Regions from separate parts of the Micromonospora sp. NPDC005174 genome, predicted to be linked through region 1. Evidence: riboswitches for the same ligand, from Rfam matches in the RefSeq annotation. Region 1 holds a riboswitch; the other holds the start of a gene.
The links. A riboswitch is a leader RNA that binds a small molecule or an ion and turns the genes downstream of it on or off. The one in region 1 is predicted to bind cyclic di-AMP.
Positions count from the first base shown of each region.

Region 1 (3,918 bases):
GACGTCTTCCTGCGGGAACTCATCTCGAACGCGTCCGACGCCCTGGACAAGCTGCGGCTGGCGACGCTCGTCGACAAGGATCTCGTCGCCGACACCGACGACCTGCACGTCGCCATCGAGGTCGACCGGGACGCCCGCACGCTGACCGTCCGGGACAACGGCATCGGGATGAACCGCGACGAGGTGGTCCGGCTGATCGGCACCATCGCCAAGTCCGGCACCGCCGAGCTGCTGCGCCAGCTGCGCGAGTCCGCCGACGCCCGCGCCTCGCAGGAGCTGATCGGGCAGTTCGGCGTCGGCTTCTACGCCGCGTTCATGGTCGCCGACCGGGTCACCCTGCTGACCCGCAAGGCCGGCGAGACCGGCGGCACCCGCTGGGAGTCCGCCGGCGAGGGCACCTACTCCGTCGAGGCCGTCGACGACGCGCCGCAGGGCACCTCGGTGACCCTGCACCTCAAGCCGGTCGACACCGAGGACAACCTGCACGACTACACCGCCGAGTGGACGGTCCGCGAGATCGTCAAGCGCTACTCCGACTTCATCGCGTGGCCGATCCGGATGACCGTCGAGCGTCCGGGCGCCGAGGGCGAGGCGGCCACCAGCGAGGTGCAGACCCTCAACTCGATGAAGGCGCTCTGGGCGCGCTCCCGCGACGAGGTCGACGCCGCCGAGTACAACGAGTTCTACAAGCACGTCAGCCACGACTGGGCGGACCCGCTCGAGGTCGTGCACATGAAGGGCGAGGGCACCTTCGAGTACGAGGCGCTGCTGTTCCTGCCCAGCCACGCCCCACTGGACATGTTCTCCCCGCAGGGCCGCCGCGGCGTCCAGCTCTACGTCAAGCGCGTGTTCATCATGGACGACTGCGAGGCGCTGGTCCCGACATACCTGCGCTTCGTCAAGGGTGTCGTCGACGCGCACGACCTGTCGCTGAACATCTCCCGCGAGATCCTCCAGCAGGACCGGCAGATCCAGATCGTCCGCCGCCGCCTGGTCCGCAAGGTGCTCGCCACGGTCAAGGACCTGAAGGCCAACCACCCCGAGCGCTACCGCACCTTCTGGACCGAGTTCGGCGCGGTGGTCAAGGAGGGGTTGATCGACGACACCGACAACCGCGACACCCTGCTGGAGATCCTGTCGGTCGCCTCCACCCACGACGCGGCGGAGCCCACCGACCTGGCCGGCTACGTCTCGCGGATGAAGGACGGCCAGACCGACATCTGGTACGCCACCGGCGAGTCCCGGGCCACCATCGAGAACTCCCCGCACCTGGAGGCGTTCCGGGCCAAGGGTCACGAGGTGCTGCTGCTCACCGACCCGGTCGACGAGGTGTGGATCGAGCGGGTCGGCGAGTACGACGGCCGGCCGCTGCGCTCGATCGCCAAGGGCCAGGTCGACCTCGACACCGACGAGGAGAAGCAGCAGGCCGAGGCCGAGCGCGAGCAGCAGCGGCAGGAGTTCGGCGCGCTGGTGCTGTGGCTCGGCACGACCCTCGCCGACAGTGTCCGGGAGGTCCGGCTGTCGTCGCGGCTGACCACCTCGCCGGCCTGCGTGGTGGGCGACGCGCACGACCTCACGCCGACGCTGGAGAAGATGTACCGGGCGATGGGGCACGAGGTCCCCACGACCAAGCGGATCCTGGAGATCAATCCTGGTCACCCGCTGGTCGCCGGGCTGCGCAAGGCCCACGAGCAGGGCGACTCCTCGGAGGCGCTGACCGAGACCGCCGAGCTGCTGTACGGCCTGGCGGTCCTCGCCGAGGGCGGTGAGCTGGCCGATCCGGCACGCTTCACCCGTACGCTCGCGGACCGGCTGGCGCGCACTCTCTGATCACCCCCGGCCGGCGGACCCGATCCGGGGGTCCGCCGGCCGGTTGGCAGGTGGACGTCGACCCTGATCGGAAACGGTCCATCATGGTCGGTGCACAGGTGGACGTCGTCCGCAACCGCTGGCCGGAGCGCCCCGCGTAGGCCGGTGAACAACTTCACAAGCGGTGGGCGACCGTCACCGACCGTGCCTACCGTCGGTCGGGTCCACCACCGTGGACGCCGCGACCGGCAACGCCAAATCCTGCCCCCGGTCGTCGGAAACAGAACCCGGGCAGGAGCGGGGGACCCAACGTTCCTCGGTGCATGTCACCTCGGGGTGAAGCCGCCACCGTGCGGCCGGGCTCCTCGGCCCGAACCCGACAGCTCACCTCGCCGGCGTGGAGGAACGAACCATGACGTCTGCGTACACACCCCGTCATCGACGGGTCACCACCCGCCGCGTCGCCGTCGGCACCCTGGCCGTCGGCGCGGTCACCGGCGCCGTCGCCCTCTTCGGCCCGGCGGCTCCGGCCCAGGCCGGCGTCAACTGGGACGCGGTCGCCCAGTGCGAGTCCGGCGGCAACTGGAAGATCAACACCGGTAACGGCTACTACGGCGGGTTGCAGTTCTCCCAGGGCACCTGGGCCGGCTACGGCGGCACGAAGTACGCCGCCCGCGCCGACCTGGCCAGCCGCGGGGAGCAGATCGCGATCGCCGAGAAGGTGCTCGACGGGCAGGGCATCGGCGCGTGGCCGACCTGCGGCCGCAAGGGCGGCTCGTCGGGCGGCTCCGCCACGACGTCGACCAAGTCCACCGCGAAGCCCTCGACGAAGTCGTCCACCGGCTCGTCGAAGTCCACCGCCGGCAAGGAGCGGTCGTCGCGGGGCGACCAGCCGGCGACCCGTAATCACGAGCGGACCGCCCCGGCGGCCAGCGGCGACACGTACGTGGTCAAGCCGGGCGACACCCTGTCGGAGATCGCCGAGCGGCACCGCCAGGCCGGCGGTTGGCAGGCCCTGTACGAGCGCAACCGGCAGCTGGTCGGCGCCGACCCGGGGCTGATCCTCCCGGGCCAGCGACTCGCTCTCTGACGCTCGACAGACGAACGCTCGGCCGGGTCACCGGCCGAGCGTTCGTTCGTCTGCTGGTCTCCGCGCGGTACGCGTCACGCCGCCGAGGCGGCCTTCCTCGGCTCGCGGCGCGCTGCCGCCTCGCCGTTCCAGCCCCAGCGCGGTGCCGGCGCGGTCGCCCAGCCGGTGCCGGCGGCGTCACCGTCGACGGTCATCTCGGCCGAGTCGGGGGTGCTGCGGGCCAGCCGCACCGACTGCTCGGCGCTCGTGCGGGCCGCGCACGGCCAGGCCTGGCCGGCGCACTGGAGATTGCGGCAGTGCCCCTCGTCGTCGGGCTCGTGGGCCTCGAGCACGTCGACCGCGAGCTGCCAGAGCAGCGGGTCGGTCACGTCGTGCGGGCGTTCGGCGCGGCGGCTCGATCGGTTGCTGGTGTCGTCGGACATGTGCCCCCCTCGTCAGGCTGTACCCCACAAGGGTCACCCGTCGGCTGCCGGCTAAACCGCCGACCTGCTGTGATGTGTCTCCTGTCGCAACTGGGCGCGTGGACACCGCACGCAGATCGGTCAATCCGGCAGCAGCGGCATCTCGACACCCGGCTCCCGGCCGAGCAGGACCGCACGGGTGAGCGCCGTCGAGCCGAACCGGTCGCGGACCGCGTCGACCGCTGCGTCCAACTCCGCGCCCGGGTCGCGGTGGAACGGCAACTCCGGCTGGACCGGACTGTCGTCCAGGTTGCCCACCGACACACCGATCAGCGTGACACCACGACCGTCGATCTCGAACCGGGCCGCCCGCAGCAACGCGCGCGCCGCGGCGAGCAGCGGCGTCGTGTCCGCGGTCGCCTTGCCGATGGTGTGCGAGCGGGTCGCCCGGCTGTAGTCGCCGAAGCGCAACCGCAGCACCACGGTGCGACCGGACCGCCCGGCCGCGCGCATCCGGCGGGTGACCCGGTCGACCAGACCGGCGAGGATGGCGTCCAGTTCCGCCGGGGCGTGCGGGGTACGACTCAGCGCGTGTTGGGCACCCATCGAGCCGCGTCG
Region 1 covers NZ_JBEXIJ010000002.1:56,954-60,871, forward strand. Annotated here, with positions in the region: gene htpG (molecular chaperone HtpG) at 1-1,830, shown strand, start outside; cyclic di-AMP (ydaO/yuaA leader) riboswitch at 2,052-2,222, shown strand; gene ABZU91_RS02365 (transglycosylase family protein) at 2,222-2,899, shown strand; gene ABZU91_RS02370 (hypothetical protein) at 2,974-3,321, opposite strand; gene dinB (DNA polymerase IV) at 3,442-3,918, opposite strand, start outside.

Region 2 (3,918 bases), on a different contig from region 1:
GAACCGGATCGGTGACCGGTCGGGCGCGGCCCGCCACGTACGCCTCGTCGTCGCTCTCCTCCGGCGGGAACGAGTGCAGCGCGTAGCGCCCGTCCCGTTCGAGGTCGCGGCGCTTCGGCGAGTCGATGATGAAGCAGAACAGACCCTCGTCGGTGATGACCGGGGAGACCGGGTGGACCCGGGGCCCACCGTCGGCGCGGACCGTGGCCAGGTAGCCGAAGCCCGGCCCGTACTGCTGCAGGAGAACGCGAATCCCATCGGCGAGGCGGGGCTCGTCGGCGGCGAAATCGGACCAGGAAGCCATGCGGGCATTCTATCGAACAAATGTACGAGGAGCGACCTCGACACGCTGGTCACCGCCCACCTCGCTAAGGTGGTCCGATGCTGCTCTCCGACCGCGACCTGGTCTCCGAGATCAAGGCCGGCACGCTGGGCCTGGAGCCGTTCGAGCCCACCCTGGTCCAACCCTCCAGCATCGACGTACGACTCGATCGGCTGTTCCGGGTCTTCAACAACCATCTCTACACCCACATCGACCCGGCCATGCAGCAGGACGACCTGACCTCGGTGGTCGAGGTGCCCGACGGCGAGCCGTTCGTGCTGCACCCGGGAGAGTTCGTGCTCGCCTCGACACTGGAGGTGATCTCGCTCGGCGACCAGCTCGCCGGCCGGCTGGAGGGTAAGTCCAGCTTGGGCCGCCTCGGCCTGCTCACCCACTCCACCGCCGGGTTCATCGACCCGGGCTTCTCCGGGCACGTGACGCTGGAGCTGTCCAACGTGGCGAACCTGCCGATCACCCTCTGGCCGGGCATGAAGATCGGCCAGCTCTGCATCTTCCGGCTGTCCTCGCCGGCCGAGCACCCGTACGGCTCGGTGGTCTACGGGTCGCGTTACCAGGGTCAGCGGGGGCCGACGCCGAGTCGTTCCTGGCAGAACTGGCGCGCCTGGCCGACGAGGTAGGAGACGACGAGGGCCCGCCGCGAGCGGATCGCGACGGGCCCCGACCGCGTCCCGCGTTTCTCAGCCGGGACGGCCGTAGCTGTGGATGGGCCCGTCGTCGGCCTTCTTCATCTTGACGGGCACCCCGGCCTGCGAGGCGTGCACCACCCAGCCGTTGCCGACGTACATGCCGACGTGGTGGATGTCGCTGTAGTAGAAGACGAGGTCACCGGGGCGCAGGTCGCCCTTGCTGACGTTCCTGGTCACCCGGCTCTGCGCGGCGGCGTTGTGCGGCAGCGACACACCGGCCTTCGCCCAGGCGGCCAGCATCAGCCCGGAGCAGTCGTACGACTCCGGCCCCTCGGCGCCCCACACGTACGGCTTGCCGATCTGGGCGCAGGCGAACTTCACCGCGATGCCGGCAGCGCCACCCGGATAGCTGGCCGGGCAGGGCGCCGGACGCAGCGGACCGCCGCCGCCGTTGCCGTACACCTTGAGGCGCTGCTTCTGCAGCCGGTCGATCTCCTCGTTGATCTGCTTCTTCTTCGCCGCCAACTGCGCCTCGGTCCGGGTCAGCTGGGCGACCATCTCGTCCAGCGGCGCCTTCTGCCGGGCCAGCTCGTCGCGGAGATCGGCGACCTGCCGGACGTCCTGCTGCTGGTTGTGGGCGAACCGGTCGAGCATCTCGAGTTGCCCGACCACCTCACTCGGCGAGCGGCTGCCGAGCATCGTGTTGACGGTCGACAGGTTCTGGCCCATGTACGCCCGTACGGCCAGCGCGCTCACCTTGTTCATCGCGGCGTCGACCTGGCGCTCCAGGGGCGCGATGCGAGCGGCGAGCGTGTCGGCCTGCTTGCGCTTGAGGGCCAGGTCGGCTCGGGTGGCGTTGTGCCGCTCGATGATCGGTTCGAGCTTGTTCCAGTCGGCGTCGATCTGCCGTTCGATCTCGGCGACGGACGGGTCGGCCTGGGCCACCGTGGCGCTGCCCGTCAGGACGACGGCGACGCCGACCAGGGCGGCGAGTGCGGTGGTGAAGCGGGACCAGCGTGGGCGCGGCGCGATCGACGTCGGGTCGGCCGGAGCCGACCGCTCGGACGACGGCCGCGGGGCATCAAGGGCCACCGGGTTCCGTACTCCTTCTTCCTGACCGCCTACCGGGTTAGCTGACGGGTTCGGGCGGGAAGTGGGCGCCCTACCGCAGTGGCTGCGGATTCACCCCAGGGAAACGTGGGTCCCCGGCTCGCTCGGAAGCGACTCGGCGGTGTCGGTCCGTTACCGCCCGGGATGGGCAGACCTGCTACCGGGCCGACAAATGACCAGAGTAGAGACGGCCGTTACCGATCCGCAACCCACGCGTCCGTGACACTCCGTACCGATTGGAGCGGGCCGCCGAGCGTAGGTGAAGGTTTCTTTCTGCATGTTTTGAAACATGGAAAGGTATTGACGTGGACTCCCGTGCGGCGCGAAGGTGACCGCACTGACACCAGTTCACATGTAGGGGGTTCGATGAAGCGTCCGACCCTGCTCGCCGTCGCGGTCCTCACCGCCACAGCGGCCGTACCACTGCACACCGGCCCCGCCTCCGCTGCGCCCGCCGCCGACCGCCAGCAGCAGTACGCTGCCGCGGCGACCGAGTACGGCGTCCCGATCGACGTGCTGCTCGGCGTCTCCTACCTGGAGTCCCGCTGGGACAGCAACGCCGGTACGCCGAGCACCAGCGGCGGCTACGGCCCGATGCACCTGACCGATGCCCGGCACGTGACCGCTCTGCCCCGACGCGGCCACCACGACGCCCCGGGGGAGGACCCGCGTGGCGACGACTCCCGCCACGCTCTGACGCCCGCCCCGGCCGCCGACCCCGCGCCGCCCACCGCCGCCCTGCAGACCGTGGACGCCGCCGCCACGCTGACCGGGGCCACGACCGAGGCGCTGCGCACCGACGCGACGACGAACATCCGGGGCGGGGCGGCGCTGCTGGCCGCGTACCAACGGGAGGTGGGCGCGCCCGTCGGCGCCGGCACCGACCCGGCCACCTGGTACGGCGCGGTGGCCCACTACGCCGGCGCGGACAGCGCCGATGCCGCGGCGGCCTTCGCCGACGAGGTCTTCACCACGATCGGCACCGGCCAGACCCGAGTGACCGACGACGGCCAGCGGGTCACGCTGCCGGCCCGCGCCGTACGACCCGAGCGATCCTGGCTGGACCGGCTGGGCCTGCGGCGACTCGCTCGCCCGGACGGACTGGAATGCCCGCCCACGGTGTCCTGTGAGTGGATCCCCGCCCCCTACGCGGCGTTCGGCGACGGCGACTACGGCAACCACGATCTCTCCGACCGGCCCGCCCGGCAGAAGATCGAGTACATCGTCATCCACGACACCGAGGCGAGTTGGGCGACCACGCTCCAACTCGTCCAGGACCCGACCTATGTGAGCTGGCACTACTCGCTTCGCTCGGTGGACGGGCACGTCGCCCAGCACGTCCGGACCAAGGACGTCGCCTGGCACGCCGGCAACTGGTACGTCAACGCCAAGTCGATCGGGCTGGAACACGAGGGCTTCGCCGCGCAGGGCACCTGGTACACCGAGGCGATGTACCGGACCTCGGCGAAGCTCGTCCGGCACCTCGCGCTGCGGCTGGGCATCCCGCTGGACCGCCAGCACATCATCGGCCACGACAACGTGCCCGGCACCACCGCGGCGACCGTGCGGGGGATGCACTGGGACCCGGGGCCCTACTGGGACTGGACGCACTACCTCGACCTGCTGCACGCGCCACGGCTCGACACCGGCACCCCGGCCACCGGGCTGGTCCGGATCGACCCCGACTACGCGACCAACCAGCCGGCGTTCACCGGCTGCGTCACCCCGGGGACGCCGTGCGCGCCGCGCGGCTCGTCGTCGGTGATCCTGCACACCGCGCCGTCGGCGGACGCGCCGCTGGTCAACGACATCGCGCTGCGTCCCGACGGCACCCCGGAC
Region 2 covers NZ_JBEXIJ010000019.1:4,049-7,966, forward strand. Annotated here, with positions in the region: gene ABZU91_RS20810 (pyridoxamine 5'-phosphate oxidase family protein) at 1-304, opposite strand, end outside; gene dcd (dCTP deaminase) at 382-960, shown strand; gene ABZU91_RS20820 (NlpC/P60 family protein) at 1,021-2,061, opposite strand; cyclic di-AMP (ydaO/yuaA leader) riboswitch at 2,074-2,210, opposite strand; gene ABZU91_RS20825 (N-acetylmuramoyl-L-alanine amidase) at 2,446-3,918, shown strand, end outside.
Region 2: it holds a riboswitch for cyclic di-AMP, as region 1 does, so the genes downstream of both, ABZU91_RS20820 (NlpC/P60 family protein) here and ABZU91_RS02365 (transglycosylase family protein) in region 1, are expected to answer to the same signal.